DNA from 3 places in the Kitasatospora sp. NPDC056327 genome. Region 3 is predicted to be linked to each of the others. Evidence: riboswitches for the same ligand, from Rfam matches in the RefSeq annotation. Region 3 holds a riboswitch; each other region holds the start of a gene.
What was found. A riboswitch is a leader RNA that binds a small molecule or an ion and turns the genes downstream of it on or off. The one in region 3 is predicted to bind thiamine pyrophosphate.
Positions count from the first base shown of each region.

Region 1: another riboswitch for thiamine pyrophosphate. It lies ahead of ACFCX4_RS23715 (purine-cytosine permease family protein); the one in region 3 lies ahead of thiC (phosphomethylpyrimidine synthase ThiC).
Region 2: another riboswitch for thiamine pyrophosphate. It lies ahead of thiO (glycine oxidase ThiO); the one in region 3 lies ahead of thiC (phosphomethylpyrimidine synthase ThiC).

Region 1 covers NZ_JBHJRC010000178.1:3,048-13,200, forward strand. The annotation lists gene ACFCX4_RS23695 (MerR family transcriptional regulator) at 1-555, opposite strand, end outside; gene ACFCX4_RS23700 (peptidoglycan-binding protein) at 649-1,788, opposite strand; tRNA gene ACFCX4_RS23705 (tRNA-Ser) at 2,020-2,107, opposite strand; gene ACFCX4_RS23710 (S1C family serine protease) at 2,174-3,946, opposite strand; TPP riboswitch at 4,198-4,346, shown strand; gene ACFCX4_RS23715 (purine-cytosine permease family protein) at 4,339-5,802, shown strand; gene ACFCX4_RS23720 (glycerophosphodiester phosphodiesterase family protein) at 5,941-6,795, shown strand; gene ACFCX4_RS23725 (hypothetical protein) at 7,223-7,642, shown strand; gene ACFCX4_RS23730 (DUF5926 family protein) at 7,890-8,876, shown strand; gene ACFCX4_RS23735 (bifunctional DNA primase/polymerase) at 9,130-9,786, opposite strand.
Region 2 covers NZ_JBHJRC010000014.1:5,799-15,951, forward strand. The annotation lists gene ACFCX4_RS03825 (hypothetical protein) at 1-238, opposite strand, end outside; gene metF (methylenetetrahydrofolate reductase [NAD(P)H]) at 382-1,296, opposite strand; gene ACFCX4_RS03835 (polyprenyl synthetase family protein) at 1,517-2,623, shown strand; gene thiE (thiamine phosphate synthase) at 2,686-3,330, opposite strand; gene ACFCX4_RS03845 (Rv2175c family DNA-binding protein) at 3,327-3,692, opposite strand; gene ACFCX4_RS03850 (NAD(P)/FAD-dependent oxidoreductase) at 3,806-5,035, opposite strand; TPP riboswitch at 5,217-5,329, shown strand; gene thiO (glycine oxidase ThiO) at 5,323-6,486, shown strand; gene thiS (sulfur carrier protein ThiS) at 6,483-6,704, shown strand; gene ACFCX4_RS03865 (thiazole synthase) at 6,708-7,523, shown strand; gene pknB (Stk1 family PASTA domain-containing Ser/Thr kinase) at 7,632-9,407, shown strand; gene ACFCX4_RS03875 (sulfite oxidase-like oxidoreductase) at 9,457-10,086, opposite strand.
Region 3 covers NZ_JBHJRC010000031.1:20,812-30,964, forward strand. The annotation lists gene ACFCX4_RS07530 (LacI family DNA-binding transcriptional regulator) at 243-1,400, shown strand; gene ACFCX4_RS07535 (metallophosphoesterase) at 1,546-2,772, shown strand; gene ACFCX4_RS07540 (VOC family protein) at 2,970-3,386, shown strand; gene thiC (phosphomethylpyrimidine synthase ThiC) at 3,589-5,436, opposite strand; TPP riboswitch at 5,432-5,566, opposite strand; gene ACFCX4_RS07550 (hypothetical protein) at 5,732-5,938, shown strand; gene ACFCX4_RS07555 (SPFH domain-containing protein) at 6,121-7,626, shown strand; gene ACFCX4_RS07560 (3-oxoacyl-ACP synthase III family protein) at 7,707-8,720, shown strand; gene ACFCX4_RS07565 (glycosyltransferase family A protein) at 8,717-9,457, shown strand; gene ACFCX4_RS07570 (AMP-binding protein) at 9,544-10,153, shown strand, end outside.

The DNA of each region.
Region 1 (10,153 bases), on a different contig from region 3:
CGAGCCGTCGCCCTCCCCGGTGTCCTCGTAACGGGCGACCGACGGCCCGGCGTGGGCGATCCCGGCCGCCGCCAGCCGACCGCAGAGCTCGTCGAACAGCGGCCCGACCACCGGCCCGACGTCCTGCGGCTCGTAGCTCGCCGCGACCCCCGTCAGCTCGGCCACCCGCACCGGCGGCACCCGCTTCACCACGACATCCTGCGCGGACATGGTCCCCTCGCTCTCGATCGTCCGGAGCCTCGCCTCCACCCGGGCCAGCCGCTCGGCGTCGGCCGCCATGGCCGCGGCGAGCTCGGCCCGCCGCAGCCGCAGCATCCCGCGCAGCTCGGCCGTGTCCACCTCCTCGTCCAGGACGGCCCGCACCTGCTGGAGCGTGAAGCCGAGGTCCTTGAGGGCGATGACCCGGTTGAGCCGGGCCAGTTGGGCCGCCTCGTAGCAGCGGTAGCCGCTGACCGGGTCGACCCGGGCCGGCCGGAGCAGTCCGACGGCGTCGTAGTGACGCAGCATGCGGACCGACACCCGGCCGTGCTTGGCGAAGTCTCCGATGTTCAACATGGTTCCTCCAGTGCAGACCCTCACACGGTGTCACGGTCAAGCACCGGCCCCTCCGCCCGCCCGCCGCCCCGGCCCGCGCCCCGGCGGGACGGCTCAGTCCGTCACGTCGAACCCCCTGCGCTCCCCCAGTGCCCGGAGGCTGCGCTGGCCGGGGATGCCGTTGGCGTCCGACCCCGTGTAGCCGAGGCTGCGCTGGAACGCGGCGTACGCCTGCACCGTCCGGGTGCCGAGCGAACCGTCCACCCAGCGCTGCTCCAGGTACCCCTCGTCCGCGAGGGCCTGCTCGACGATCCGGACCTCGCCCCCGTACGTCTGGTGCCCCTGCTCGGCCCCCGGGTCGGTGCGCGCGGCCGCGACCACGTGGGCGAGCGAGACCCGCCGCGCCGAGGGCAGCCGGCCCAGCAGCCGGCGCAGCGACGCCTCCCCCGGCACACCGTCGGCGTCCGGTCCCGAGTACCCCAGACCGCGCTGGAAGTCCTGGTAGTTGAGGGTGTCGGCGTCCCGCCAGTCCTCGTCCGGACCGGACTGGTAGTGCCGCCCGTAGCCCTGCCGGACGAGCGCCTCGCCAACCTCCCTGACCTGGGGTCCGTGCGCGCCGTAGCCGTACTCCAGCCCGTTGACGGTCACCCGGTACCGGGCGGGACCGGAGTCCCCGCGCGGCGTGGGCACCGGGGCGGGCGGGGGCGCCGGCGCGGGCAGCGGCCCGCCGCCGGCCACCGCGGCGATGCCGGGCAGGACGGTCTCGCGGAACTGCCGGGCCCGGACGTCCCCCGGGCAGGCCGTGCCGCCGTCCGACCACTCGGGGAACATCCGGTGCACCCCGAAGCCGGGCGCGTCCCACTCCTGACAGATCCGCAGCGGGATGCCGTGCCGCTGGTGCAGCCACACCCCGAGCGTGACGAGCGCCGCCACCTGGGCGTCCGTCCACGGGTCGGTGCTCTGGTCGTCGCTGGCCGTCTCCACGCTCACCGCACCCGTGCCGTCGGCCCGGCGGTTGGCGCGCATGTTGGCGTCGGCCCGGGTCTCGGTGCCGACGAACTGCCCCACGCAGCCGTCGTACCCGATCCCGAAGTGCGACTCCAGGTTGGTGGAGTCCCTCCAGTACTCGTACATCCGCCGCGGCGTCCACGGCGCCGCCACACTGTGGAAGATCACCTGCGTCGGCGTGATCGCCGGCTGCTCGTCCGACTCGGGCTGGAGCTCCATCTTCTCCGCGCCGGGGTACCAGGCCATGCGTCTCTCCTTGCCGGGCCCAGGGCAGTTCGCCCCTTACGCCCGGAAGACGACCCCGGACCCCCCACCGGAGGACGCATCCACCCCAAACCCCCCGTTCAGGTGAATACGGACAACCCCACCCCCGCTCCCCCCCCGCCATCCACCCCACCCCCGCCCCGGAAAAGCACGAAGGCGGGTGCCGACCTCAGGTCGGCACCCGCCTTGAGCAGGTGTTTCTTCTCCTACCGGCGGAGAGCGTGGGATTCGAACCCACGGTACGGGGTCACCGCACGACAGTTTTCAAGACTGTTCCCTTAGGCCGCTCGGGCAGCTCTCCAGGCGGAGGTCAGCCTAACGGGTCCGGCGGGGTTCGGTGCACCGGGTTTCGGGGGGTGGGCGGGGGTCAGTTGTCGCCGACGCGCTCGCTGAGGGTGACCTTGGTGTTGAAGGTCTGGCCGTTGCGGGTGTACTCGACGTCGACGGTCTCGCCCGGCTTGTGCGTCCAGATCTTGCTGACCAGGGCGGGGCCGTTCTCGATCGGGGAGCCGCCGAGCTTGGTGATGACGTCGCCGGGCTTGAGGCCGGCCTTGTCGGCGGCGCCGCCGGGGGTGACGGCCGGCTGGCCCTGGATGTCGCGGGTCTGGATCTGCGCGCCGTCGCCCTTGTAGTCGTCGTTGCGCAGCACGTCGAGCTTGGCGTAGACCGGCTTGCCGGTCTTGATCAGGGTGTCGGCGACCCACTTGGCCTGGTTGATCGGGATCGCGAAGCCGAGGCCGATGGAGCCGGCCCGGCCGTTGCTGGAGGCGTTGGACTGGATCGCCGAGTTGATGCCGATCACCCCGCCGCCGGAGTCGAGCAGCGGGCCGCCGGAGTTGCCGGGGTTGATCGAGGCGTCGGTCTGCAGCGCGTTCATGTAGGAGGACTGCGCGCCGGTCTCGTCGCCGGAGGCGACCGGGCGGTCCTTGGCGCTGATGATGCCGGTGGTGACGGTGGACTCCAGGCCGTACGGCGCGCCGATGGCGATGGTGGAGTCGCCGACGTTGACCTTGTCGGAGTCGGCCAGCGGGAGCGGCGTCAGCTTGCCCTTGGGCGGGCTGTCGAGCTTGATGACGGCGACGTCGTAGCCCTCGGCGCGGCCGAGCACGGAGGCGCCGTAGGCGCTGCCGTCGGCGAACTTGACGGTCAGCTTGCCGCCGCTGGAGGCGGGCGCGACCACGTGGTTGTTGGTGAGGATGTGACCCTCGGTGTCGAAGACGAAGCCGGTACCGGTGCCGGACTCGCCGTTGCCCTGGGCCTTGATGGTGACGACGCTGGGCAGCGCCTTCTGCGCGATGCCGGCCACCGAGCCCGGGGCGGGCTCGTTCTTCTGGGAGTTGTTGGCCTGGACGGTGGTGGAGCTGCGGTCGGCCCTGGAGCCGAGGGTGGTGCCGTCGCGGTCCGCGACGGCCACGCCGACCGCGCCGCCGGCCACGCCGGCCACCAGGGCGACGGCCGCGACCAGGGCGATCAGGCCGCCGCGCTTCTTGCGCGGGCCGCCGGGGACGGGCGCGCCGGGGTACTCGCCCGGGTAGCCGAGCGGGCCCCCGGGGCCACCGGGGCCGCCGGGCGCGCCCGGGGTGATGTCGTGCGAGCCCCAGCCGCCGAGCGGCTGCCCGGCGCCGAACGGGTGGTGCTGGCCGGTCGGGTGCTGGCCGGTCGGGTACGCGCCCTGCGGCGCGCCGCCCGGCGCGGCGAACGGGTCGTGCGCGGCGAGCGCCGGGGGCACCGGCGTGCCGGGGGCCGGGGTGGCGTACGGGTTGCCGCCGTACGGGTCGGCGGGCACGGCCGGCGCGGCCGGGGCCGGCGGCAGGACCGGCGGCGGGGCGTCCAGGTACCCGTGCTCGGCGGCCGGGGCCGGGGCGACGGGCGCCGGCGGGGCGGACGGGGCCACCGGCTCGGGGGTGCCGACCTTGCCGAAGGCCAGGGTGGGCGTGAAACCGCCGGAACCCCCCTCGGCGGCCGGGGCCGGCTGGGACGACTGGCCTGCTGCGGGCGTCGGTGCGGGGGAGGGGGCCGCGACGGGACCGGCCGCAGACTGCTGCGCCGGACCGTCGGAAGCGGAACCCACCACCCCCTGGCCGCCGGAGGGCTGCTCCCCCTGCGACCCGGTGGACCCAACCTCGCGCTCGGTGCTCACGGACGACCTCCATAGCTGACAGGACCAACAACCATAGTTTTTCGCACACCCGATTCGATTGCCGTAAGGACCCTTCTGAAGAACTCATAAGAATCCTTAGCCCGGCCAGACAGCCGCCGGTCGGCGGCCGGTCGCCAGCAGGTCAGCCGCCGGCCGGACCGCCCGCCGGACGGGCCCGGCGGCACCGGACGGCCGCCCGCCGACCCGGCCGACCTTGGAGTTCTCCCCCGCGACGGCTAGCCTGTCGCTCCGAACTGACACGCGGGAGCTTGGACCCACCAGGCTGAGAGTGCGCCGGTCGACCGTACGCCACGGACCCCGTGGACGGCCGTCGAGGGGGCGCAGACCGCCGGAACCTGTCCGGGTAATGCCGGCGTAGGGAGATATCGGCCATGCCGCCTGTTCCGCCATCCTCGTCCTCGGGCGCGCCCGCGTCCCGGAACGTCCCCCCCGCGCAGGACGCGCCGGGCACCGTCCCCGGTTCCCCCGGGGGCCCCGCCGGGACGGCGACCGCCGTCCTGGAGCCCGCGGCCCGGGTCGAGGCGCCGCTGGTGCTCGACACCGAGCCGCCCCGCACCCTCCGCTTCCGCGACCACTTCGCGCTCTGGATGAACCTCGGCGTCTCGCTGATCGGCTTCACCACCGCCGCGACCGTGCTCGGCGCCAAGGGCAGCGAGCTGTCGCTGGCCGCCGCCGTCACCGCGATCGTGGCCGGCACCGTGGTCGGCACCGCGATGCTCGGCGTGGCCGCGCTGATCGGCGCCCGGACCGGCGCGCCCGCCATGGCGAACCTGCGCGGGCTGTTCGGCACCCGGCTGTCCTACGTGCCGACGGTGCTCAACATCGTCCAGTGCATCGGTTGGGGCGTCTACGAGCTGCTGACGATCGCGCTCGGCGCGCAGACCGTCGTCGGCACCGAGGGCTACCGCTGGGTCTTCGTCGTGCTGGCCGGCGCGGTGACCACCGCGCTGACCATCTGGCCGCTCGGCGCGATCGCGGTGCTTCGCCGCTTCGTCGCGATCGCGGTGGCGGTGGCGATGGTGTACCTCACCGTCCAGCTCGGCCGGCACGGCGTGCCGGACCCGGGGGCGGGCAACTGGCACGGCTTCCTGAAGGCGACCGACGCGATGATCGCGGTGTCGATCTCCTTCGTGCCGCTCGCCGCCGACTACACCCGGCACTCGCGCACCCCGGGCTCGGCGTTCTGGGGCAGCTTCACCGGCTACACGGTGGCGCAGGTCTGGTGCTACGTGCTCGGTCTGCTGGCGCTGCTGCAGGCGGACGGGGACCCGGGCCGGATCTTCGACTCCTTCCTGGGCGTGTGGGCCGGCTGGCTGTTCCTGCTGGTGCTGGTGCTGCGCGAGACCGACCAGTCCTTCGCGAACGTGTACTCGACCGCGATGTCGGTCCACAACCTGCTGCCGAAGGTCGACCGCCGGGTGCTGACCGGCGGCACCGGCGTGCTGATCACCGTGCTGGCACTGCAGATCACCGAGTTCACCGACTCCTACTACGCCTTCCTCGGGCTGATCGGCTCGGTCTTCGTGCCGATGTTCGCGGTGCTCGCGGTCGACTACTTCCTCGGCGCGGGGCGGCGCGGCTGGAACCTCTCGGCCGACGCGCCGTCCCGGTGGCTGATGCTGCTGCCGTGGGCGCTGGGCTTCGCCGCCTACCAGCTGATCGCGCCGACCGCGGTGGCCGGCTGGTGGACGGACCTGTGGACCTCCGCGCAGGAGGCGCTGCACTTCACCCCGCAGGAGTGGACCTCGGCCTCGCTGTTCGGCTTCCTGGTTCCGGCGCTGGCCACCTGGGCGCTCACCCCGTTCACCCGGGGCCGGGAGAACGCGGCGCGCTGACGCCGCGCAGGCGCCCGCCGGGCATCGGGCGGGCGGTGGACGGAGCCCCGGCGGACGCCGGGCACGGAGGCGAAGACGGCCCCCCGGGTTGGGACCGTCTTCGCCTCCGTGTCATCTGCGCCGCCTATCGTGGGGGGTGTGACCAGCCCAGATGTCTCGCCCGCGACGGCCCGCACCGCGCCGCCCGTCCAGGTGATCGCCCACCGCGGTTCCTCGCACGCCCTGCCCGAGCACACCCTCGCCGCCTACCGCCGGGCGCTCACCGAGGGGGCGGACGCCCTGGAGTGCGACGTGCGGGTGACCGCCGACGGGCAGCTGGTCTGCGTGCACGACCGACGGATCGGCCGGGTCTCCGACGGCCGGGGCACGGTGTCCGCGATGACACTGGCCGAGCTGGAGGCGCACGACTTCGGCGCCTGGAAGACCGGCCGGCCGAGCGAGGACCCGGAGCTGCGCGGAGTGCTGCGGCTGGAGAGCCTGCTGGAGCTGGTCGTGGACTCCGGGCGCCCGGTGGACCTCGCGATCGAGACCAAGCACCCGGTGCGGTTCCGCGGCCGGGTGGAGTCCGAGCTGCTGCGGACGCTGGACCGGTTCGGGATCGGCGCCGCGGGCCCGGCGGGTGCCGGCGGCACCGGGACGGCGGCGGGCCACGGCGTCGGCGCCCGGATCATGAGCTTCTCGTCGATCGCGCTGGCCCGGGTGGCGGCGGCCGCGCCGCAGTACCCCCGGGTGTTCCTGTTCGAGCGTGGTCTGGCGCTGCGCGGACGGCTGCGCCCGGGCGCGCCGCTGCCCGGCGGGGCGCGGATCGCCGGGCCGGGCATCGACCTGGTGCGGGCCCGGCCGGGGCTGGTGACCAGGCTGCGCGGGCTGGGCCACCAGGTGCACGTGTGGACGGTGGACGAGCCGGCCGACGTCGAGCTGTGCTTGGAGCTCGGGGTGTCCGCGATCATCACCAACCGCCCGGCCGAGGTGCTGGCCCAGTTGGGCCGCTGAGTCCCGGGTGACCCGTGGTGTGCCTGTGGTGAACCGTTCAACCACCGTTTCCCGTTGATGGTCTTGGTAGGGACTCAAACCTTTCGCCGACGATTTCTGGCGCAATTCATACAGTTTCACGACGGAGGGTGAGCACCGAATCACCTGTCGCGCACCGTCGGTGGACGGGCCTGAAATGTCCGCGCGGGATCGTCACGCGGTCGTTTCCGACGTATTGCCAAGGGGCATCCATCCCTCGGCATACGCTGAAGGAGGTCCGGGGGTGGCGTTGATGGTGGCGCGTGAAGTGCCGACTTCATCGACCATGGCAGTGCCGCACGGCCCAGCGAGTGTCGGGGTCGCGCGGCGCCGACTGCGTCGAGATCTGGGAGACCGCGAGATACCGGAACCGGTCATTGATGATGCTGTTCTGATCCTTTCCGAACTTTTGAGCAACGCGTGTCGCTATGCCCGGCCGCTCGGGCCACTGCCCGCGCTCGGCCGGGGCGCCCGGACCGGGGCCGTCGAGCCGCTGCTGGTCGGCGGACCGACCCGGGCGGCCGGACTGTCCGGACCGGCCGCCGCACCGGGCGACGACGGCGAGGACACCGGTGGCGTCCTGGTCCGCTGGCAGATGCACGCCGACGGCGTGCTCACCCTGGAGGTGACCGACGGCGGGGCGCAGACCCGGCCGTCGCCGTCCAGCCCCTCGCTCACCTCGCACGGCGGCCGCGGCCTGAGCATCGTGGACCAGCTGGCGAGCGACTGGGGCGTGCGCGACGCCCCGGGCGAGGTGACGGTCTGGGCGGCACTGCCGGCCCGGGCCCGGCACGCCCGGCGGCCGGCCGGCGGGCACCACGGCGCCTGACGGCCCCGAACGGTCCCGGCGGTACGGAGCGGTACGACACGGCGCGGAGCAGCGCGGTCGAGAGGGTACGGAGCGGCAGGGAGCGGCCCGACGGAACGGCGCGAAGCGGTCCCGGCCCGCCGGGCACCGCGGCGGCGGCCCGGCGGCGGGCGGTGCGGCGCCCGCGCCCCGGCGCACGCCCACGCGCCCGGGGAACGTCAGTAGGCTGCCGGGAGCACAACACCACCGTTCCCGGGAGAGCCGCACCATGGGCAAGAAGGCCGCCAAGAAGGCGCCGCAGCGCAGCCAGTCCACCCCCGCCGTCACGGGCGAGATCCCCGTGGTCGGGGCCCGTGAGAACTGCCCCTGCGGCTCCGGCCGCCGCTACAAGGCCTGCCACGGCCGGGAGGCCTCGCACGCGGTCCAGGAGCTGGTGCACCGTCCGTTCGAGGGCCTGGCGGGCGAGGCGGACTGGGTCGCGCTGCGCGAGCTGGTGCCCGCCGCCACCGTGCCGCTGACGCTGGCCGCCGGGGTGGCCGAGGGCGCCACCGGCGAGGTGCCTTCGGTGACCCTCGCCACCGTGCTGCCGCTGGCCTGGCCCGCGCTGCGCCGCCAGGACGGCTCGATCCTGCTGGGCCTGCAGACCCAGTCCGCCTCCGGCGACCTGAGCCGCGACCTCGCGGACGCCCTGGAGCTGGCGCTGGCCGCCGAGCCGGGCTCCCCGGTGCCGGCCCGCCGCACCGTGCCGGGCGGCCGCCGCCTGCAGGACCTGCTGGACACCACCGCCGCCTTCGAGCCGGCCGTGCACACCGGCTTCGAGTTCTGGCTGGAGGACGCGGAGACCGCGACCGGCGAGGTGGCCGCCTCGCTGGAGCGCGCCAACGCCTCGGCGATCCCCACCGAGAAGCTCGACAGCGTCGACTCCGCCTACTGGTGCGGCACCCCGGAGAAGAACCACCTCCGCTGGGTGATGACCGTCCCGGAGGAGCAGCTGCTGGACGCGCTGGCCCGGCTGACCGCCGCCGAGCAGTCCGCGATCGGCCCGGACACCCGCCTGGTCGGCTCGTTCCGGGCGCACGGCCTGACCGTGCCGGTCTGGGACCTGCCGCTCGCGATGACCGCGGCCGACTGCGAGAAGCCGGCCGCCGAGTTCGCCGAACGGCTCGCCGCGACGCTCGCCGACCCGGCCCCGCTCACCGCCGACGAGCGCAGGGCCCGCGCCAACCTGGTGAACCGTCAGGTGACCCTGAACTAAAGGCGGGACGGAAGTCCGGTGCACAGCCGGGCGATCGGCGTGATACGCGTCACATTGGCGCCCGTGACCCGCAATTTCCGGGCTACGAGGGCGTCTTGGAAATTGGCGCGGGCGCGGATCCTTGTTACTGTCTAAAGAGTCCGGTCGCTGGTGCATCCCCCGTCGCCAGCGGCCGGATCTTTTGTTTTCCGAACGCCCCACGCCGGAGCCGGTCGGCCGTGCCCGATCAGTCCGCCACCGGCCCGGCGCGGCGTCAGTACGCCGAGCGCCCGCTGTCCAGCTGGACCGCCGCCGCCACCAACTCGCCCAGCAACGGACCGACCTGCGGAAGCCAGACCCCGCCGTCGGCACCCTGACGGGGCGGCAGCACCCAGCGCACCCGGTCGCCGTCCCCGCCGCCGGGCGGCAGCGGCAGGAAGCCGCCGCTCCCGTGGTAGCGCAACGATCCGGGCACCCAGGGGAGTTGGACGAGCATCTCACCGAGTGCGTCGAGCGAGTAGGGGGCGACCAGCATCGCGTAGCGGTCGGGCATCGCCAGCACCGGACCGAGCCGCAGCCGCAGGGCGGCGAGGTAGGCGAGCGCCCGGGCACCGGCCGCCGCCGGCAGGCTGACCGCGGAGACCGTCCGGCCGGTCGCGACCAGCACCGGGGCGTCCGGGCAGCGCCGCTCCCACCACCACCGCACCATCCGGGCGTCGGTGGTGGCCGCCAGCAGCGGCGGGCCGTGCGGATGGGCCCCGGGCACCGGGCAGTCCGGGTCGCCGCAGGAGCAGGGTCCGCCGGGGAGCAGGACGGCGCCGGGGACGACGGGCCAGCGGTGTTCGACGGCGGCCGTCAGGGCCCCGGCCAGCCGGGCCGCCCGGACCGCCGGCCGGCTCCTCGGGTCGTCGCGCCGTGGGTTGTCGCGCATTGGCACCCGTTCCTTTCCGTGACCGCTCGGTGGCTCCGCCCCGCGGTCGCCGGACCGGCCTGCGCCCCGCGCCCGGGGACGCCGGACGGGCCCGCGCGGCCGTACGGGGGACCTGGCCGGGCGCCGGGTCGGGAACGGACCGGGGCCGGAGCCGGGCCGGAGCCGGGCGGCGGGCGGGTCGGGCGGCGGTACGGACGGCGGTGCGGACGACGGCGCGGGCCTGGAGCACGTGGTGGAGCACGATGTGAAAGGGCTGTGGAATAGAACAGCCCTTGGAACGAGAATCCCGTATGCGACCGGATGGACGCCGCCCGGGCGCGATTGGTTCCACCGTACGAGTGAGTCGCTTCCGGCCGACCCGGCCGGC
Region 2 (10,153 bases), on a different contig from region 3:
CGGAGAACCCGCGCTTGACGGAGAGCGTGACGAAGGTCTGGCCGACCGCGAACATCGCGGCACCCGCGCCGATCACCGGGACGGACCCGGCCGCCATGCCGGCGGCCACCGCGAGGAAGCCGGCCAGCGCGAGGGCGCGCCAGTGCACCGGGGCCCGGTTCTGGAACAGCAGCTCGGCGACCAGCCAGAGCGCCACCACCGCCAACGCGGCGTACAGCAGCAGGTATCCGATGCCCATCCCGCCCGCTACCTCCAGTCGCGTGCCCGCGCTCGCCGCGCGTGTGCGGCGACTGTACCGGTTCAACGGCCCGGGTACCGCATCGCGTTCCCGCCCGCCGTCCCGTCCTCCGGGGCGGCCCCGGCGGACGGGACGCGCGCAGCTCAGCGCCGGTGCAGACCGAGGTTCTGGTAGATCTCCAGGGTCGCCGTCGAGTGGTTCAGCGTGATGAAGTGCAGCCCGGGGACGCCCTCCGCCAGCAGCCGCTCGGACATCGCGGTGGCGTGCTCCATGCCGACCGCGCGCAGCGCCGCCGGGTCGTCGATCACCGCGCGCAGCCGGGCCTCCAGGTCCGGCGGGAAGGCCGAGCCGCTCAGCTGCGGGAAGCGCTCCAGCTGCTTGGCGTTGGTGACCGGCATGATCTCCGGGATGATCGGCACCTCGCAGCCGGCGGCCGTCACCCGGTCCCGCAGCCGCAGGTAGTCGTCGACCTCGAAGAACATCTGGGTGATCGCGTAGTCGGCGCCGGAGCGGATCTTCGCGACGAAGTGCCGGATGTCCTCGTCCCAGCCGGTCGAGCGCGGGTGCATGTTGGGCGAGGCCGCCACACCGACGCAGAAGTCGCCGATGCCCTTGATCAGCTCGACCAGCTCGTAGGCGTAGGTGACGCCCTGCGGGTGGCTGATCCAGTCGCCCAGCGGGTCGCCGGGCGGGTCGCCGCGCACCGCGAGGACGTTCCGCACGCCCTGGTCGGCGTACTGGCCGATGATGTTGCGCAGTTCGGCGATCGAGTGGTCGACCGCGGTCAGGTGGGCGACCGGGGTGAGCGTGGTCTCGGTGGCGATCCGCCCGACCATGTTCACCGTGCGCTCCCGGGAGGAGCCGCCGGCGCCGTACGTCATGCAGACGAAGTTGGGGTCGAGCGGTTCGAGGCGCCGGATGGCGTCCCAGAGCCGCTGCTCTCCGGTCTCGTTGCGCGGCGGCATGAACTCGAAGGAGAAGGAGCGCTTTCCGGCCGCCAGGAGTTCGCGGACGGTCTGAGCGCGGTCCGGTCTGGTCGAAGCGATACCGAGTGCCATGATGGCAGGTTAGCCGTCGGCGGAAGGGCGCGGACAACTCGGTCCCAGCTGTTGAGACGGCGGTCGGACGTCCGGTGGACACCGGGTGGACGGCGCCGGCGACCCGGTGCGGCCGGTCCGCGAACAGCGGCCCCTCGGGCCCCGCACGGCCCGAGCGTACGGCTGTTCCCCTCCGCCCCGGATACCCTTGCTGCACCCCAGCTACCTCCGGAGCCCCATCGTGACCTCGTCCAGCCAGCGGCCGGCCAACCCCATTGACGTGGAGGACGTGCGCGAGCGCGTCAACGCCGCCCTCGCCGGGTTCATGGACGGCCAGGCGGCCCTGCTCGGCAAGGTCTCCCCGCAGCTGGAGCCGGTCACCGAGGCGCTGCGGGACTTCCTGCTGGACGGCGGCAAGCGGCTGCGTCCGGCGTTCTGCTACTGGGGCTGGCGCGGCGCGGGCGGACCGGCGGCCGGCGAGGGGATCGCCCGGGCGGCGGCGGCGCTGGAGCTGCTCCAGGCCAGCGCGCTCGTCCACGACGACCTCATGGACCGCAGCGACACCCGCCGCGGCCTGCCGTCCGTGCACCGCCGCTTCGAGGGGCTGCACCGCGAGCGGGGCTGGCGCGGCGACCGCGAGCAGTACGGCGCCTCGGCGGCGGTGCTGCTCGGCGACCTGCTGCTGATCTGGTGCGACGAGCTGTTCCTGAACTCCGGCCTGGACCCGGCCGCGGTGCTGGCCGCCAAGCCGGTGTTCGACCTGATGCGCACCGAGGTCATGGTCGGCCAGTACCTGGACGTGCTGGAGCCGGTCGCCGGGGACTCCGCCGACGGCGGCGCGCTGGAGCGCGCGCAGACCGTGCTGCACTACAAGTCGGCCAAGTACACGATCGAACGGCCGCTCCAGGTCGGCGCGCTGCTGGCGGGGGCGCCGGAGCGGCTGGTGGAGGCGTACGGCGCGTTCGGCCTGCCGCTCGGCGAGGCGTTCCAGCTGCGGGACGACCTGCTCGGCGTCTTCGGCGACCCGGCGGTCACCGGCAAGCCGGCCGGCGACGACCTGCGCGAGGGCAAGCGGACGCTGCTGGTCGCGCACGCCATGCGGGGCCTGTCGGCCGCCGACGCCCGGCACCTGGACGAGCGGCTGGGCGCGCCGGACCTGACCACCGGGGACGTCTGCGCGCTGCGCGACCTGGTGGCCCGCTCCGGCGCCCCGGAGCGGGTGGAGCAGCGGATCGAGCAGCTGCTGCGGCAGGCGCTGGGCGCGCTGGAGGAGGCCCCGCTGGCGGACGACGGGGCCCGCTCGACGCTGCTGGCGCTGGCCGGGGCCGCCACCGCCCGCAAGTACTGAGCCGCCCGGGCACCGGGCCCGTCCCCGGGCGGCGCGGCCCCGGCGCCGCGGGGCGCCGGGCGTCAGAGCGCGCGCAGCCGCCGGGCGAACCCGGCGGCCGCGGCCCCCGGGTCCTGCGCGCCGGTGATGGCCCGGACGACCACGACCCTGCGGGCGCCGGCCGCCAGCACCTCGTCCAGATTGCCGAGGTCGATGCCGCCGATGGCGAACCACGGCCGCCCGGTGCCCAGCTTCGCCGCGTACTCGACCAGGCCGAGGCCCGGCGCGTGACGGCCCGGCTTGGTCGGGGTCGGCCAGACCGGCCCGGTGCAGAAGTAGTCGACGCCGGGCTCGACGGCCGCCGCGTCCACCTCCCGCTCGGCGTGGCAGGAGCGCCCGATCAGCACGTCCTCGCCGATGATCGCGCGGGCCGCCGGCACCGGCAGGTCGTCCTGGCCGAGGTGCAGCACGTCCGGTCCGGCCGCGTGCGCGACGTCGGCCCGGTCGTTGACGGCGAGCAGCCTGCCGTGCCGGCGGCACGCGTCGGCGAAGACCTCCAGCGCCGCCAGCTCCTGCCGGGCCTCCAGGCCCTTGTCGCGGAGCTGGACGACGTCCACGCCGCCGGCCAGCACGGCGTCCAGGAACTCCGCGAGGTCGCCCTGCTCGCGCCGGGCGTCGGTGCACAGGTACAGCCGGGCGTCGGCGAGCCGGCCCCGGAGGTCGGTCACAGCGCCATCGCCTGGGCGCGGCGCTTGACCTCGGTGGCCCGGTTCTCCCGGAGCGCCTGGACCGGCGTGCCGGGCAGCGACGGGTCCTCGGTGAACATCCACTCCAGGATCTCGTCGTCGTCGAACCCGCTGTCGCGCAGCACCGTCAGGGTGCCGACCAGGTGCTTGACCGGGCCGGTCTCGTCGATGAACGCGGCCGGGACCTGCAGCGACCTGTTGGGGCCGCGGCGGACGGCGATCAGGTCACCCTTCTTGACCATGTCGCGGACCTCGGTGACGACCAGGCCCCACTTCTCGGAGATGTCGGGGAGGTACAGCCACGCGGGGACCAGGGCTTCAATCTTGGCTTCGTTCTCACTCACGGCACCAGACTGCCACCTCGGCGCCCCACCGCGCACACCCCCGGCACCGCGTCCGGGGCCCGCCGGGGCACCGGGGGCCCCGGGAACGCCGCGGCGGCCTCCGGCGGCGCCCGTCAGCCGGCCGCGAGCGCCGACTTCAGCGGGACCTCCGGGTCGGCGGCGCGGACCGGGTCCAGGACGGCGCCGCGCTCGATCAGCCGCCGCCCCTGGGTGAGGTCGCGCGGCCGGTCCACCGCGAGCAGTGCGCGCAGGGCGCCGTCGCGCAGCCAGAGCACCGTCCAGCCGGCGCCGTCCGGCGAACCGCGCCACAGCAGCCCGTCCTCCCCCGTGTGCCGTCCGGCGTACTGCACCATGCGTCCGAACTGCTCGGACCAGAAGTACTGCACCGGGTCGTACGGCGGGGCGTCCGTGCCGAGCAGGGTGGCCGCGGCCGCCCCGCCGGACTGCAGCGCGTGGTCCCAGTGCTGGACGGTGAGCCGCACGCCGGAGCGCGCCGAGGGGTAGCCGACGCAGTCGCCGGCCGCGAGGACGCCGGGCACCGTGGTGCGCAGCCGCTCGTCCACCAGGACGGCGCCGGCCGCGTCCAGGGCGACCCCGGTGCCGGCCAGCCAGCCGGTCGCCGGGCGGGCCCCGATGCCGACCACGACCTCGTCGGCGGGCAGGTGCGAGCCGTCCGCGAGCAGCACCGCGCCCGCCTCGACGGCGGCGACGCCGGTGCCGCAGCGCAGGTCGACCCCGGCGGCGGCGTACCAGGCGGCCATCGCCCGGCCGACCTCGGTGGGCAGCGCGCCGGGCACGGGCGCCGGACCGGCCTCCACGACGGTCACCTCGCAGCCGGCCGCCCGGGCGGCGGTGGCCACCTCGGCGCCGATCCAGCCCGCGCCGACCAGGACCAGCCGCAGGCCGGGGCGGAGCAGGGCGCGCAGGGCGAGCGCGTCGTCCAGGGTGTGCAGCAGGTGGGCGCGCTCGGCGCCGGGCAGGGCCCGCGGTTCGGCGCCGGTGGCGATCACCAGGGCGTCGTAGGGCTCGTCCCCGGCGTCGGTGTGCAGGGTGCCCGCGCCGCCCGGGCCGCCGGGGGTGAGGCCGGTGGCGCGGCGGCCGGTGAGCAGTTCGACTCCGAGCCCCCCGAGGTCGAGGTCGAGGGCGGTGCTGTCGGTCCTGCCGAGCAGCACGTCCTTGGAGAGCGGCGGCCGGTCGTACGGCGGGTACGGCTCCGCGCCGACCAGCGTGATCCGCCCCTGCCAGCCGTCGCGCCGCAGCACCGCGGCGCACTGCGCCCCGGCCAGCCCGGCCCCGACCACGACCACCCGATCCGTTCGTCCCGTCCCGCTCAGCTCAGCCACGCCCGTCACTGTACTGAGCCCGGGTCCCGGGTCCCGGGTCCGAGCTCCCCGGTCCGGGGTCGTAGGCCCGGGGTCGCAGGTCCGGGGTCGCAGGTCCGGGGTCGCAGGTCCGGGGACCCGGGGACCGGCGGGAGTGGGCCACGGGCACCTTCAGGGGCCGCGGCACCCGGAGTTAAGGTGGGGGCACCATCACGGGAGCCCGGCGTACCGGGCTGAGAGGCGGGCTGTCACGGCCTGCGACCGTCCGAACCTGATCCGGGTCATACCGGCGAAGGGAGAGAGCGACCTTGACACGCTTGGCACCGGGCGACCACGCCGATGTGCTGGTCGTCGGCGGTGGGATCATCGGACTCGTCGTCGCCTGGCGGACGGCCCAGCGGGGACTGCGGGTCACCCTGGCCGACCCGGACCCCGGCGGCGGCGCGGCCCGGGTGGCGGCGGGCATGCTCGCCCCGGTCACCGAACTCCAGTACGGCGAGGAGCCCCTGCTCCGCCTCGGGATGGCCTCCAACGAGCGGTACGCGGCCTTCGCCGCCGAGCTCACCGGCGCGAGCGGCGGCCAGGACACCGGCTACCGGCAGTGCGGCACCCTCGCCGTCGCCCTCGACTCCGACGACCGCGAGGAACTGCGCGAACTCCACGCCTTCCACCGCCGGCTCGGCCTCGACTCCCAGTGGCTGACCGGCCGCGAGGCCCGCCGGCTGGAGCCGATGCTCGCCCCGGGCGTGCGCGGCGGCCTGCACGTCACCGACGACCACCAGGTGGACGGCCGCCGGCTGGCCACCGCCCTGGTCCGCGCCTGCGAGCGGGCCGGCGTGGTGCTGCTGCGCACCGCGGCCGCCGCCCTGCTGACCGGGGACGACCGCGCGACCGGCGCCCGGCTCGCCGACGGCACCGGGGTCACCGCCGACCGGGTCGTGCTGGCGGCCGGCTCGCGCAGCCACCTGCTGCCCGGCCTGCCCCCGGGCGTGCTGCCCGCGATCCGCCCGGTCAAGGGCCAGGTCCTGCGGCTGCGGGTGCCCGAGGCGTACCGGCCGTTCCTCTCCCGCAACGTGCGCGCCGTCGTGCGCGGCGCCCACCTCTACCTGGTGCCGCGCGAGAACGGCGAGGTGGTGATCGGCGCGACCACCGAGGAGCAGGGCCACGACACCACGGTCACCGCCGGCGGCGTCTACGAGCTGCTGCGCGACGCGCACGAGCTGGTCCCCGGCATCACCGAGCTGCCGCTGGTGGAGACCGGCGCCGGCCTGCGCCCCGGTTCGCCGGACAACGCGCCGCTGCTCGGCCCGACCGCGCTGCCCGGTCTGGTCGCCGCCACCGGCCACTACCGCAACGGCGTCCTGCTGACGCCCGTCACCGGCGACCTGCTGGCCGAGTACCTGGTCACCGGCACCCTGCCGGAACTCGCCCGCCCGTTCTCCCCCACCCGATTCACGAAGGTCCCGGCATGAGCCCCCGCACCAGCGACATCCCCCTGAGCGTCAACGGCGAGCCCCGCGAGGTGCCCGCCTCGACCACCCTCGCCGAGGTGGTCGCCACCCTCAGCCAGGCGCACTCCGGCGTCGCCGCCGCCCTGAACGAGGCCGTGGTGCCCCGCACCGAGTGGCCGCGCACCCCGCTGGCCGCGGGCGACCGGATCGAGATCCTCACCGCCGTCCAGGGGGGCTGACCGATGACCGGCACCCACCCCGACGACAAGGACGTCCTCACCATCGCCGGGACGGCCTTCTCCTCCCGGCTGATCATGGGCACCGGCGGCGCCCCCAGCCTGGAGGTCCTGGAGCAGGCGCTCCGGGTCTCCGGCACCGAGCTGACCACCGTGGCGATGCGCCGGGTCAACGCCGCCACCCAGGGTTCGGTGCTCGACGTCCTGACCCGCAACGGCATCCGGGTACTGCCCAACACGGCCGGCTGCTTCACCGCCGGGGAGGCCGTGCTCACCGCCCGGCTGGCCCGCGAGGCGCTCGGCACCGACTGGGTGAAGCTGGAGGTGATCGCCGACGAGCGGACCCTCCTGCCGGACCCGATCGAGCTGCTGGACGCCGCCGAGACCCTGGTCGACGACGGCTTCACGGTGCTGCCCTACACCAACGACGACCCGGTGCTGGCCCGCAAGCTGGAGGACGTCGGCTGCGCGGCGATCATGCCGCTGGGCTCGCCGATCGGCTCCGGGCTGGGCATCCGCAACCCGCACAACTTCCAGCTGATCGTGGAGGGCGCCGGAGTCCCGGTGGTCCTGGACGCCGGCGCCGGCACCGCCTCGGACGTCGCGCTGGCGATGGAGCTGGGCTGCGCCGCGGTGATGCTGGCCTCCGCGGTCACCCGGGCCCAGGACCCGGTACTGATGGCCGAGGCCATGCGGCACGCGGCCGAGGCCGGCCGGCTGGCCCACCGGGCGGGCCGGATCCCGCGCCGCTTCCACGCCGAGGCCTCGTCCGCGATGGCCGGCCGCGCCGAGCTCGACACCCGGGAGCACCCCGCCTTCTGAGCCCGGCCGGATCGCCGGCCCGGTGTCACGAACCGGGAACGGAGCGGCCCCGGGAGCGGTGCCTCCCGGGGCCGTGCCGTACCCCCGCACTAGACTCGCCGGGTGGACATGGCACTGCGCGACCCCCTGATCGGTACCCTGCTCGACGGCCGGTACCGGGTCGAGCGGCGGATCGCCGCGGGCGGCATGTCCACCGTCTACCGGGGCACCGACACCCGGCTCGACCGGATCGTCGCCCTCAAGGTGATGCACCCCTCGCTGGCCGGCGACACCGTGTTCACCACCCGCTTCATCCGCGAGGCCAAGGCGGTCGCCCGGCTCGCCCACCCCAACGTCGTCAACGTCTTCGACCAGGGCGCCGACGGCGCGCACGTCTTCCTCGCCATGGAGTACGTGCCCGGCGGCACCCTGCGCGACCTGCTGCGCGACCGCGGCGCGCTCTCCATCCGGGCCGCCCTGGACATCCTGGAGCCGGTGCTCGCCGCCCTCGGCTCCGCCCACCGGGCCGGCCTGGTGCACCGCGACGTCAAGCCCGAGAACGTGCTGATCACCGACGACGGCCTGGTCAAGGTCGCCGACTTCGGCCTGGTCCGGGTGCTGAACGCGGCCGACGGCGCCGTGACGGCCGCCACCGGCGACACCGTGCTCGGCACCGTCTCCTACCTGGCGCCCGAGCAGATCCACCCGGGCGCCGAGACCGACCAGCGGGTGGACGTCTACGCCGCCGGCATCCTGCTGTACGAGATGCTCACCGGCTCCCGCCCGCACACCGGCGAGAACCCCGTCCAGGTGATGTACCGCCACCTGCACGAGGACGTCCCGCCGCCGTCCGCGGCCGTCCCCGGCGTGGCGCCCGCGCTGGACGCCATAGTGGCGGGCGCCTGCGCCCGGGACCGCGCGGGCCGCCCGCACGACGCCGTCGAACTGCTCGCCGCACTGCAGCGGGTCCGCCGCGGTCTCACCCCGGCCCAGCTGGACGCCGAGCCGCCCGCCGCCACCCGGCCCGGCCCCGGCCACCCGGCCGGCGAGGCCACCTCGGTGCTCACCCCGGTCCTCCGCTCCGGCCCGCCGGTCGAGCGCACCAGCGTGCTGGACGTGCCGCCGGACGTCATGGAGCAGCTGCTCACCGAGCGCCGCCCGTACGACGAACCGCCGCCGGAGCGCTCCCCGCGTGCCCGCCGTGCCCGCTCCGCCGCCCGCCGGCTGCCACGCAAGCCGCTGATCTGGACGGCCGTGCTCACCGCCGTGGTCCTGCTGGTCGGCGGCGCGACGTACGCGATCTCCGGCGCGGTGTACGGCACGGTCCCGGGCGTGCTCGGCAAGGACCGGGCCGAGGCCCAGCGGATCCTGGACGCCGCCGGCATGCACGGACGGGTCTCCGAGGTGTACAGCGAGGCCGTTCCGGCCGGCCAGGTGATCGCGGCCGATCCGGGGGTCGGCACCCGCGCCCGCAAGAGCGACACCGTCACGCTCACCGTCTCGCGCGGGCCGAAGCGGATCGCGGTGCCGGACGTCGTCGGCCGCCCGTCCGCACAGGCCGGCACCACGCTGACGGGGGCGCAGCTGGCGGCCGGCACGGTGACCGAGGCGCACAGCGACACCGTCCCGGAGGGCTCGGTGATCAGCAGCTCGCCGGCCGCCGGGCAGCAGGTGCCGGAGAACACGCCGGTCGCGCTGGTGGTCAGCAAGGGGATGGTGGCGGTCCCGGACGTCACCGGGATGTCCAGGGACGCCGCGGAGAAGACGCTCCAGGCGGCCGGCTTCGGGATGCAGAGCAGCGGGGTGAACCTGTTCGGCACCGGCAAGGTGACCGGCCAGTCCCCGGCGGCCGGCGAGCGGCGCCCGCAGCGCACGGTGGTGACCGTCACCTTCCCGTTCCTGTAGCGGGGCCGGGCGGGGGCCGGGCGGGGCGGCGCGATCCGCAGGACACGCCCTACCGAAGCGGGCCGTCGCCCGGTTCCTCCTGGTAGGAGTAGCGCTGCTCCCGCCACGGGTCGGCCCGGTTGTGGTAGCCGCGTTCCTCCCAGAAGCCGCGCCGGTCGGCGCGCATGTACTCGACCGCCCGGACCCACTTGGGCCCCTTCCAGGCGTACAGCCCGGGGACGACCAGCCGGACCGGGAAGCCGTGCTCGGCGGTGAGCGCCTCGCCGTCGTGGTGGGTGGCGAGCAGGGTGCCGGGCGCGGCGAAGTCCTCCAGCCGCAGGTTGGCGCTGTAGCCGTACTCCGCCCAGACCATGACATGGGTGACGCTCCGGTCCGGCGGCACCCGGTCGAGCAGGAGGGCGGTGGACACCCCGGTCCACTCGCCGTCGAGCACCGAGAAGCGGGTCACGCAGTGCAGGTCGGCCCGGACGGTGGTGCGGGGCAGCGCGTTGAAGCCCTCGAAGTCCCAGCTGTGCTTCTCGGCCGAGGCGGTCGCGCCGAACACCTGGAGGTCCCAGGTCAGCGGCTTGAAGCGGGGCACCGGCCCGTAGTGCAGGGCGGGCCAGCCGCGCTGGAGGCGCTGGCCCGGCGGGAGTCCCGGGTCAGACGGCTCTGGCGGTTCTTGTTCGGACTGCCCCATGGATCCATGGTGACAGACGGCGGGCGACGCCCGCCGTGCGCCCCTTCTGCACCCCGCGCGCCCGCTC
Region 3 (10,153 bases):
CCCGGTCGGGTGCCCTGAACGATACCGACCGTGCTCACCCGTAGGAGTGAGATGCCCGGTCGGGTTACAGGTGCGGATCAGCCATTCTGCGGGTCCCTTTGGCACATGTCAGAGGTAAAGCGGCTGGTTCCGTACGGGGATCGAAGGGGCGCACACGGGCTCACTCGTGGAGAAACGTATCTCCACAGGCTCCGAATGCGCCGGTCACAGACCCTTGTCAGGAGCCATACGATCGGTCCGCCATGACAGCAGCAGCCAACCAGAGCGGTCGGCGACCCACCACCTCAAGGCGTCTGGAGCGGGCCGGCATCCGGGATGTGGCAGCAGCCGCCGGAGTGTCGATCACCACCGTCTCCGACGCGCTGAACGGGAAGGGCCGCCTGCCCGACGAGACCAGAAGCCGGGTGCGCGAAGTCGCCGAGCGCCTCGGTTACCGCCCCTCGGCGGCCGCACGGACCCTGCGCACCGGACGGTCCGGCCTGATCGGCCTGACCGTCACCACCTACGGCGAAGAGCCCTTCACCTTCACCGAGTTCGCCTACTTCGCCGAGATGGCCCGGGCCGCCACCAGCGCCGCCCTGGGCCGCGGCTACGCGCTGGTGGTGCTGCCCGCCTCCTCCCGCCACGACGTCTGGGGCAACATCGCCCTGGACGGCACCGTCGTGATCGACCCGCCCGACCAGGACCCGCTGGTCAGCGAGCTGTACCGGTCCGGCGTCCCGGTGGTGAGCGACGGCAAGCCGGGCAACTGCCCGGTCACCGCCTGGGTCGACAACGACCACGAGGCCGCCGTGCTCGGCATCCTCGACCACCTCTCCGAGGCCGGCGCCCGCCGGATCGGCCTGCTCACCGGCACCAGCACCGACACCTACACCCGGCTCTCCACCGAGGCCTACCTCGGCTGGTGCGCCAAGGTCGGGCAGGAGCCGGTCTACGAGACCTACCCCGCGCACGACCCGGCCGCCGGCGCCGTCGCCGCCGACCGGCTGCTCGCCCGCCCCGACCGGCCGGACGCCGTCTACGGCCTGTTCGACCCCAACGGCACCGACCTGCTGGCCGCCGCCCGCCGCTACGGCCTGCGGGTGCCGGACGACCTGCTGCTGGTCTGCTGCAGCGAGAGCGACGTCTACGCCACCACCGAGCCGCCGATCACCACCCTGTCGCTCAAGCCGCGCCGGATCGGCACCACCGTGGTGAACCTGCTGATCGACGCCATCGAGGGGGTGGACTCCGGCACCGGCGTCGACATCGCCCGGCTCTTCCCGCCCCGCTTCCGCACCGCCGGCACCGGCCCGCCGCCCGGCACCCTGATGCCCACCGAACTCATCGTCCGCGCCTCCTCCCAGCGGCGGAGCCCGCGCACCACGGTCAGCCCGCCCCGCCCGCCGGGCGAGGTGTGACCCCGGGACCGCACCCCACGGGCTGTGGTCCGGACCTGCCGAGTCGGGACAAAACGGACCTGACGGACCGCCCGGCTGACGCTCCGGAGGATTGGATACCCACCAGGTGACGACGCCGGGAGAGTGGTCTTCCTATGATGGGCGAATGACACCCGAGGACCGCTTCCCCGGGCCTGAACACCCGGACTCAGGCCCACGCCACCAGCCGGACCTCGACGTGCTGCCGTACGGCACCTATTACGAACCGGAACCCGTCGCCGGCTACGCCGGGGGCGGGTACGAGGCCGAGACCTACAGCGGCTACGGCGGCGCCCGGTACCTCGAACAGCACTGGCCGGCCGCCGGCCCCGAGCACGGCCACACCGTGCACGCCCCCAACGGCCAGCCCGAGCACCCCGGTTACGAGCCGACCCTGCCCGACCACCCCTCCCCCGCGCACGGCGGCCACCCCGGCGCCCGGGACCCCGGCGCCCAGAGCGACGACCCGCCGACCATCGAGCTCGGCCCCCCGCTCGCCGAACCCGGGCTGCCCTACCACCCGTACCCGGCCCCCGGCCCCGGCGAGCCGCCCGGCCCGCTCTACGTGGTCGGCGACGTGCACGGCTACCTCGACGAGCTCCGCGCCGAACTCCGTCAGCAGGGCATCATCGACGCCGACGGCCACTGGTCGGCCGGGCGCTCCCGGATCTGGTTCCTCGGCGACTTCACCGACCGCGGACCGGACGGCATCGGCGTCATCGACCTGGTCATGCAGCTCGCCGCCGAGGCCGCCGCGGCCGGCGGCTACTGCCGTGCCCTGATGGGCAACCACGAACTGCTCTTCCTGGGCGCCGCCCGGTACGGCGACGAGCCGGTCCAGTCCACCGCCGGCACCGCCTCCTTCCTCGCCGCCTGGCGGCTCAACGGCGGCCAGCAGAGCGACCTGGAGCGCCTGGAGGGGCACCACATCAGCTGGCTCTCCCGGCTCCCGGCGATCGCCCTGGAGGACGGCCACCTGCTGCTGCACTCCGACACCACCGCGTACCTGGAGTACGGCGAGTCCATCGCCGAGGTCAACGACGCCGTCCACGACCTGCTCGCGGACGAGGGCGTCGACGAGTGGTGGGACTGCTTCCGCCGGTTCACCAAGCGCTTCGCCTTCCGCGGCGACGCCGGCCCGCTGGCCGTCCGCGAACTGCTGGAGACCTACGGCGGCACGCGCGTGGTGCACGGGCACAGCCCGATCCCGTACCTCACCGGCGCCGTGCACGCCGACGACGGCATGCCGCCGCACGTCCCGGGCCCGTACGTCTACGCGGAGGACCTGGCCGTCGCCATGGACGGCGGCGTGACCATGGAGGGTCGGCTGCTGGTCTCCCGCCTGCCGGTCTGAACCGGCGGCGGGCCGGGGCGCGCCACGGCGGCCGGACCCTCCGCGGTCCGGCCGGTCCTCCGCCCGCCCCTCCCGGCGTTCGGCCCGGCGTTCGGCCCGGCTCGGTGACCGTTCGCCGATCACCCCTTGATGGGCACCGGCCGCCCGGCGGATCGTGGGGACGACACCCCGCAGCCTCCTCCCGACCGGAGCCCACCATGACCGCCCTCCGCGTGAAGGCCTTCGACCACCTCGTGCTCAACGTCCGCGACATCGGGCGTTCGCTGGAGTTCTACAGCGGGCTGCTCGGCCTGGAGCCCGTCCGGCTCGACGAGTGGCGGGCCGGGGAGGCCCCGTTCGTGTCCGTCCGGATCACCCCCGAAACGATCATCGACCTCACCGACCGACCACGCGGCGGGTCCAACGTCGACCACATCTGCCTCACGGTCGACCCGCTCGACTGGCAGGAGGTGATCGACGCCGGCACCTTCACCGTCCTGGAGGGCCCCGTCGCCCGCTTCGGCGCCCGCGGCACCGCCACCTCCGTCTACGTCCGGGACCCGGACGGCAACACCGTGGAACTCCGCTGGTACCCCGCGGACGCCGGGGACGGCGCGGAGCCGGCGGCGGGGTGACCCGCGGCGGGCGACGACGAAGGCCCCCGGCCCCGGCGGGCGCGCCGGGACCGGGGGCCTTCGCGACGCGCCGCCACCCCGGCCGCACCCCGAACCGGTTCGTGGACGGGCGGAAGACGCCGTGGCCGGCCCCGGAAACGGGCACCCCTCCCGGGACACGGTCCGTCCCCGGAAGCGGTGCCCGTCACGGCACGCGGATGCGTCAGTCGGCGAGGGGGAGGTAGACCTTGTTGCCGCGGGCGGCGAACTCGGCGGACTTCTCGGCCATGCCGGCGATCGCCTCGGCGTCGACGCCGGAGGCGACCGCGGTGGAGCCGTCGCCGTGCTCGTCGCGGATCTTCTGGGAGATCTTCATCGAGCAGAACTTCGGGCCGCACATCGAACAGAAGTGGGCGGTCTTGGCGGGCTCGGCGGGGAGGGTCTCGTCGTGGAAGTCGCGGGCCGTCTCCGGGTCGAGGGCCAGGTTGAACTGGTCCTCCCAGCGGAACTCGAAGCGGGCGTCGGACAGGGCGTCGTCCCAGGCCTGCGCGCCGGGGTGGCCCTTGGCCAGGTCGGCGGCGTGGGCGGCGATCTTGTAGGTGATGACGCCGGTCTTCACGTCGTCCCGGTTGGGCAGGCCCAGGTGCTCCTTGGGGGTGACGTAGCAGAGCATCGCGGTGCCCCACCAGGCGATCATCGCGGCGCCGATGCCCGAGGTGATGTGGTCGTAGCCGGGCGCGACGTCGGTGGTGAGCGGGCCGAGGGTGTAGAACGGGGCCTCGTCGCAGATCTCCTTCTGGAGATCCATGTTCTCCTTGATCTTGTGCATCGGGACGTGGCCCGGGCCCTCGATCATCACCTGGACGTCCCTGGCGCGGGCGATCCGGCCCAGCTCGCCCAGGGTCTGCAGCTCCGCGAACTGGGCCTCGTCGTTGGCGTCGGCGATCGAGCCGGGGCGCAGGCCGTCACCGAGGGAGAAGGTGACGTCGTAGCTCGCGAGGATGTCGCAGAGCTCCTCGAAGTTGGTGTGGAGGAAGTTCTCCCGGTGGTGCGCCAGGCACCAGGCGGCCATGATCGAGCCGCCGCGCGAGACGATCCCGGTCTTGCGGCGGGCGGTCAGCGGCACGTAGCGCAGCAGCACCCCGGCGTGCACCGTCATGTAGTCGACGCCCTGCTCGCACTGCTCGACGACCGTGTCGCGGTAGACGTCCCAGCTCAGCTCCTCGGCCTTGCCGTCGACCTTCTCCAGCGCCTGGTAGAGCGGCACGGTGCCGATCGGCACGGGGGAGTTGCGCAGGATCCACTCGCGGGTGGTGTGGATGTTGCGGCCGGTGGAGAGGTCCATGACGGTGTCGGCGCCCCAGCGGGTGGCCCAGGTCATCTTCTCCACCTCCTCCTCGATCGAGGAGGTGACCGCGGAGTTGCCGATGTTGGCGTTGATCTTCACCAGGAAGTTGGTGCCGATGACCGCCGGCTCGACCTCGGGGTGGTTCACGTTGACCGGGATGACCGCGCGGCCGCGGGCCACCTCGTCGCGGACGTACTCGGGTGACAGGCCCTCGCGCAGGGCGACGAACTCCATCTCGGGCGTCACGGTGCCGCGCTTGGCGTGGGCGAGCTGGGTGACGGCGACGCCGTCCCGGCCGCGCAGCGGGCGGCGCGGGCGGCCGGGGAAGACCGCGTCGAGGTTGCGCAGGTCCCCGCCGCGCGGGGCGGTGTGCTTGATGCCGTCGTCCTCGGGGCGGGCCTCGCGGCCGTCGTACTCCTCGACGTCGCCGCGCTGCCGGATCCACGCGTCGCGCAGCGCGGGCAGGCCGCGCCGCACGTCGGGTTCGTAGGCCGGGTCGGTGTACGGGCCGGAGGTGTCGTACAGCGGGACGCGCCCGCCGTTGGTGAGCACGACCTCGCGGTACGGCACGCGCAGGTCGGGGCGGGAGCCCTCGCGGTAGGCCTTGCGCCAGGCCGGGGTGGGGTAGCCGGTGCCGGCGCTGGTGACGGCGCCGCCGGCGGGGGAAGGCCGCTCGGCGGACTGCGGCCGGACAGACTGCGGCTGTGCATCGAAGGTGGTCATCGGACCTCAAACTCCCTACGCCGGCATTACCCGGTCAGGTTCCTGCGGTCGACGCAGCCGCCGGTCCGTCCGTCGACGTCCCGTTCAGCGCCCTCTCAGCCCGGTGCTCCGAGCTCCCGCGTCCGCAGGCGGTGTTGCCCGCGCATGACGTCCAACACCGTAGCGAGCCGATCGCCCGAGGTCCAGAGGGGGTCGGGGAGGGGGAACGTCGAGGTCCGGACGGTGAACGGCGGGCGCGGAGCCGTCCGTACGGGCAGACTGGCCACGGTAGCGGACGAGGCGAGGGAGGGCCGGCGTGGTCGGGAGCACGGGGCGGGTGACCGGGGCGGTCGGCGCGGGACTGGTCGGCGAGGTGATGGTGCACGTGCCGGAGCGTCAGGGGACCGAGGCCTTCCTCGCGTACCTGGCGGTCCCCGGCGACCGGCTGACGGTGGGAACGCCGGTGGTGGTGATCGAGTACCAGCCGCCGAGGACGGTGTACGTGGCTCCGATCGGTCCCTGAGACGGCCGCGAGGGTGTCGCGGACGGGCCGCCGGCCTGCGGCCCGGTCCGTCCGTGACACCCCGATGACGGTCCGGTGACGACCTTGTGACGGTCCGTCATGTCCTTTCCCTTTCCTGCGGCCGTGCCCCGGCGGACAATCCCAGACGGCGCATCTCCTGCGCCTGAAGGGGGAGTTGAACCATGGCACTTGTCATCGCCCTGACCGTCGTCGGGGCACTGATCCTGGGAATCACGCTCTTCAAGCTCATGTGGCGGGTGGCCGAGCCGAACGAGGCACTGATCATCTCCGGTTCCCGCCACCGCACCGAGGGGGTCGGCGACGGGCTGGGGTTCCGGATCGTCACCGGCCGGGGCACCCTCGTCACCCCCGGCCTGCAGGGGGTCCGGCGGCTCTCGCTGGACCTCAACGAGGCCGAACTGAACGTCGAGTGCGTCACCACGCAGGGCATCCCGGTCCGGGTGAAGGGCGTGGTGATCTTCAAGGTCGGCGACGACGACGTCTCGATCGCCAACGCCGCCCGCCGCTTCCTGGACCAGCAGAAGCTGATCAGCCAGCGCGTCCACAACGTCTTCGCCGGCCACCTGCGCTCGATCGTCGGCGGCCTCACCGTCGAGGACATGATCCGCGACCGCGAACGGCTCACCGGCGAGACCCGGGCCGCCTCCGGGCTGGAGATGGAGAAGCTCGGGCTGATCATCGACACCCTGCAGATCCAGGAGATCATCGACCCGACCGGCTACATCAAGAACCTGGCCATCCCGCACGCCGCCGCCGTCCAGCGGGACGCCCGGATCGCCCAGGCCGCGGCGGACCGGCTGGCCACCGAGGCCGAGCAGGAGGCCGCCGCCCGCAAGGCCGAGGCCACCCGCGACAGCGAGATCCAGCAGTCCTCGTACCAGGCCGAGATGGACACCGCCACCGCCCGCGCCCGGCAGGCCGGTCCGCTGGCCGACGCCGCCGCCCGGCAGCAGGTCGTCGTCCAGGAGACCAGGGTCGCCGAGCTGGAGGCCCAGCGCACCGAGCAGCAGCTCCAGATCGAGGTGCGCAAGCCCGCGGACGCCCGCGCCTACGACACCCGCACGACCGCCGAGGCGTCCCGGGACGCGCGGATCTCCGCCGCGCAGGCGAAGGCCCGGGAGACCGAGCTGGCGGCGGCGGCCGAGGCCAGCCGGGTGCGGATCGCGGCCGAGGCGGACGCCGAGGCGACCAGGGTGCGCGGCCTCGCCGAGGCGGAGGCGACCACGGCCACCGGGCAGGCCGAGGCGTCCGCGGCCGAGGCGCTCGGCCTGGCCGAGGCGACGTCGGCGCGGGCGATCGGGCTGGCCCGCGCCGAGGGCATCAAGGCGCGCGCCGCCGCCCTGGCGGAGAACCAGGACGCGGTGGTGGCCCAGGAGCTGGCGGAGCAGTGGCCGCAGATCGTCAAGGCCGCCGCGGAGTCCTTCGGCAACGTCGAGCACATGGTGCTGCTCAACGGTGCCGACGGGATGGGCGAGCTGTTCGCCAAGGCGCTCGCGATGGGCGGCACCGGGCTCGGGCTGGCCCGGCAGCTGCTGTCCACGGTCGGCCCGGAGGGTGCCGCCGGCACCGGTGGGCCGGCCCCGGCGGCGACCGCCGCGGTCTCCGTCCCGGTGCCGGTCGACGCGGTGCCCGTCGCCTTCCGCGACCGGGACGCCGAGGAGGACTGACCGTTCTGGGTAGCCCGGGCGCGCCCGCCTGAGTACGGGTACTCAGGCGGGCGCGCCCGGATCCGCCCGACGATGGGACCATGCATCCAGCAGCCACCGCGCGGATCGGCATCACCGCCGTCGGAGCCCGGCTCCCCGCCCGCCGCCTGACCTCCCAGCAGCTCCAGGACGAGATCACCGCCGGCGGCCGACTGCGCCTGCCGGAGCGGACCTTCGAGAAGGCCACCGGCATCGTCACCCGGCACTTCGCGGCCGACGGCGAGTACGCCTCCACCCTGGCCGTCGGCGCCGCCCGGCGCGCCCTGGCCGCCCGCGGGCTGGACCCGGCCGACATCGACCTGCTGCTGTTCGCCTCCGCCACCCGGGACGTCGTCGAGCCCGCCACCGCCCACCTCGTGCAGGCCGAACTCGGCTCCCGCGCCCACGCGTTCGACGTCAGCAACGCGTGCAACAGCTTCCTCAACGGGATCGACCTGGCCCGCGCGATGATCCTGGCCGGACGCGCCCGCCGCGCCCTGGTGGTCACCGGAGAGACGCCCAGCCGGGCGATGCGCCGGGACCCGAGCGGCGCCGAGCAGTTCCGCGAGGGCTTCGCCGGCTACACCTTCGGCGACGCGGGCGCCGCCGTGGTCGTCGAGGCCGTCGAGCGCGGCGGCATCCTCGACGTGGAGACCGAGACCGCCTCCGAGCACTGGGCGGTCGGCGGCATCCCCGGCGGCGGCTCGCGCCACCCGCGCGGCGACGAGTACAGCTACTTCCGGGGCGGCGGGACCGAGTTGCGCGGCGTCTTCGAGAAGATCGGCCTGGACATCCTGACCCGGGTGGCCGCCCGCACCGGCCTCGGCTGGGACGACTACGCCCGGGTGCTGGTGCACCAGGTGACCGTGCCCTACCTGGAGCGGTTCGTCGAGGTCACCGGGGTGCCGGAGGAGAAGCTGGTGGTGACCGTGCCGGAGCTGGGCAATGTCGCCAGTGCCACGATCGGCGTGCAGCTCGACCGAATACGCGACGGGCTGGCGCCCGGCGACAAGGTGCTGATGCTCGGCCTCGGCGGTGGCGTGAGCCTGATGACGATGGTCTGGGAGGCGTCGTGAGCGAGCTCTGGGTGATCGTGCCCGCCTACCAGGAGGAGCGCCGGATCACCGGCACCCTGGAGGCCCTCGCCGCCCAGCGGGACCGTGAGTTCACCCTGCTGGTCGCCGACAACGGCTCCACCGACGGCACCGTCGACGCGGTCCGCGCCTTCGCCGCCCGGGCACCGTTCCCGGTCGAGGTGCTGGTCGAGCCGGAGAAGGGGGTCGGCTCGGCGGTCGACACCGCGTTCCGGCACGCCATCGCGCGGGGCGCCGGACTGCTGGCCCGCACCGACGCCGACTGCCTGCCCGAACCCGGCTGGACGGCCGCCGCCCGGTCCGCGCTGCGCGGCGGAGGGGGCCTGGTCTGCGGCCGGGTCACCGCCCGCCGGGACGAGCACGGTCCGGCCGGGCGGGCCGTCTTCCTGGTGCTGGTCGCGCTCGGCGCGTTCTTCGGCCGGATCCGGCCCGCGCACCGGCTCCGGCACGGCTACCTGACGCCGTACCGGATGCACGCGGGCAACAACATGGCGATCACCGCCGAGCTGTACCAGGCGGTCGGCGGCATGCCCCGGCGGCCCTCGCCGACCGACCGGCTGTTCGTCAACCTGGTCCGCCGGCACACCACCGCGATCGTCCACCGCCGCGACATGGTGGTGCAGAACTCCACCCGGCGGATCCGCGCCTACGGGGTGGTCGGCACCGCCCGCTGGTACCTGGACCGCGGCTCGGGCTCCCGCGCCGCCGACGTCCGCTGACCCCGGCGCGGCGCCCTCCGGCCACCGACCGCCACGACCGCTCCCGCCACCGACTCCCGCCGTCCGCCGCAACCCGAGGACCTCCCGTGCTCGACCGGCTCGCCCACGACCTGCGCACCGTCCACCCCGACCGCCCCGCCGTCCTGCGGCACACCCGGTTCGGCACCACCCGGGTCGAGATCCGCCGCGGCGAACTCGCCGAACTGGCCGCCGGCTACGCCGTCGCCCTGCACGCCCGCGGCCTGCGCGACGGCGACACCCTCGGCATCGCCGTCCGCCCGGGCCCGCGCTCCCTCGCCGTCCTGCTCGCCGCCCAGCGGCTCGGCCTGCGCACCGCCGTCCTGGACCCGACCGCCGGCCCCGACGTGGTGGCCGCCCGGCTCGCCCTGGCCCGGCCCGACCTGGTGCTCGCCGACGCCGCCGCCCAGGCGGTGGCCGGCTGGGCCGGGCCGCTCGCCCGCCGCGCCGACCTCGCACTGCCCCCGCTGGGCCTGCTCGGCCCGGTCGCCACGCTCGGCCGCCGGCTGCCCGGCTGCGCGCCCCGGCTGCGGACCGGCCGCTTCGGCGCCTCGGTGCCGCGCGTCCCCGGGCACGACGTCCCGCCGCGCGAGGGGGACGCCGTGATCGTCTTCACCTCCGGCACCACCGCCCGCCCGCGCGCCGTGGTGCACTCCCGCGCCGGGCTGGCCGCCGGAC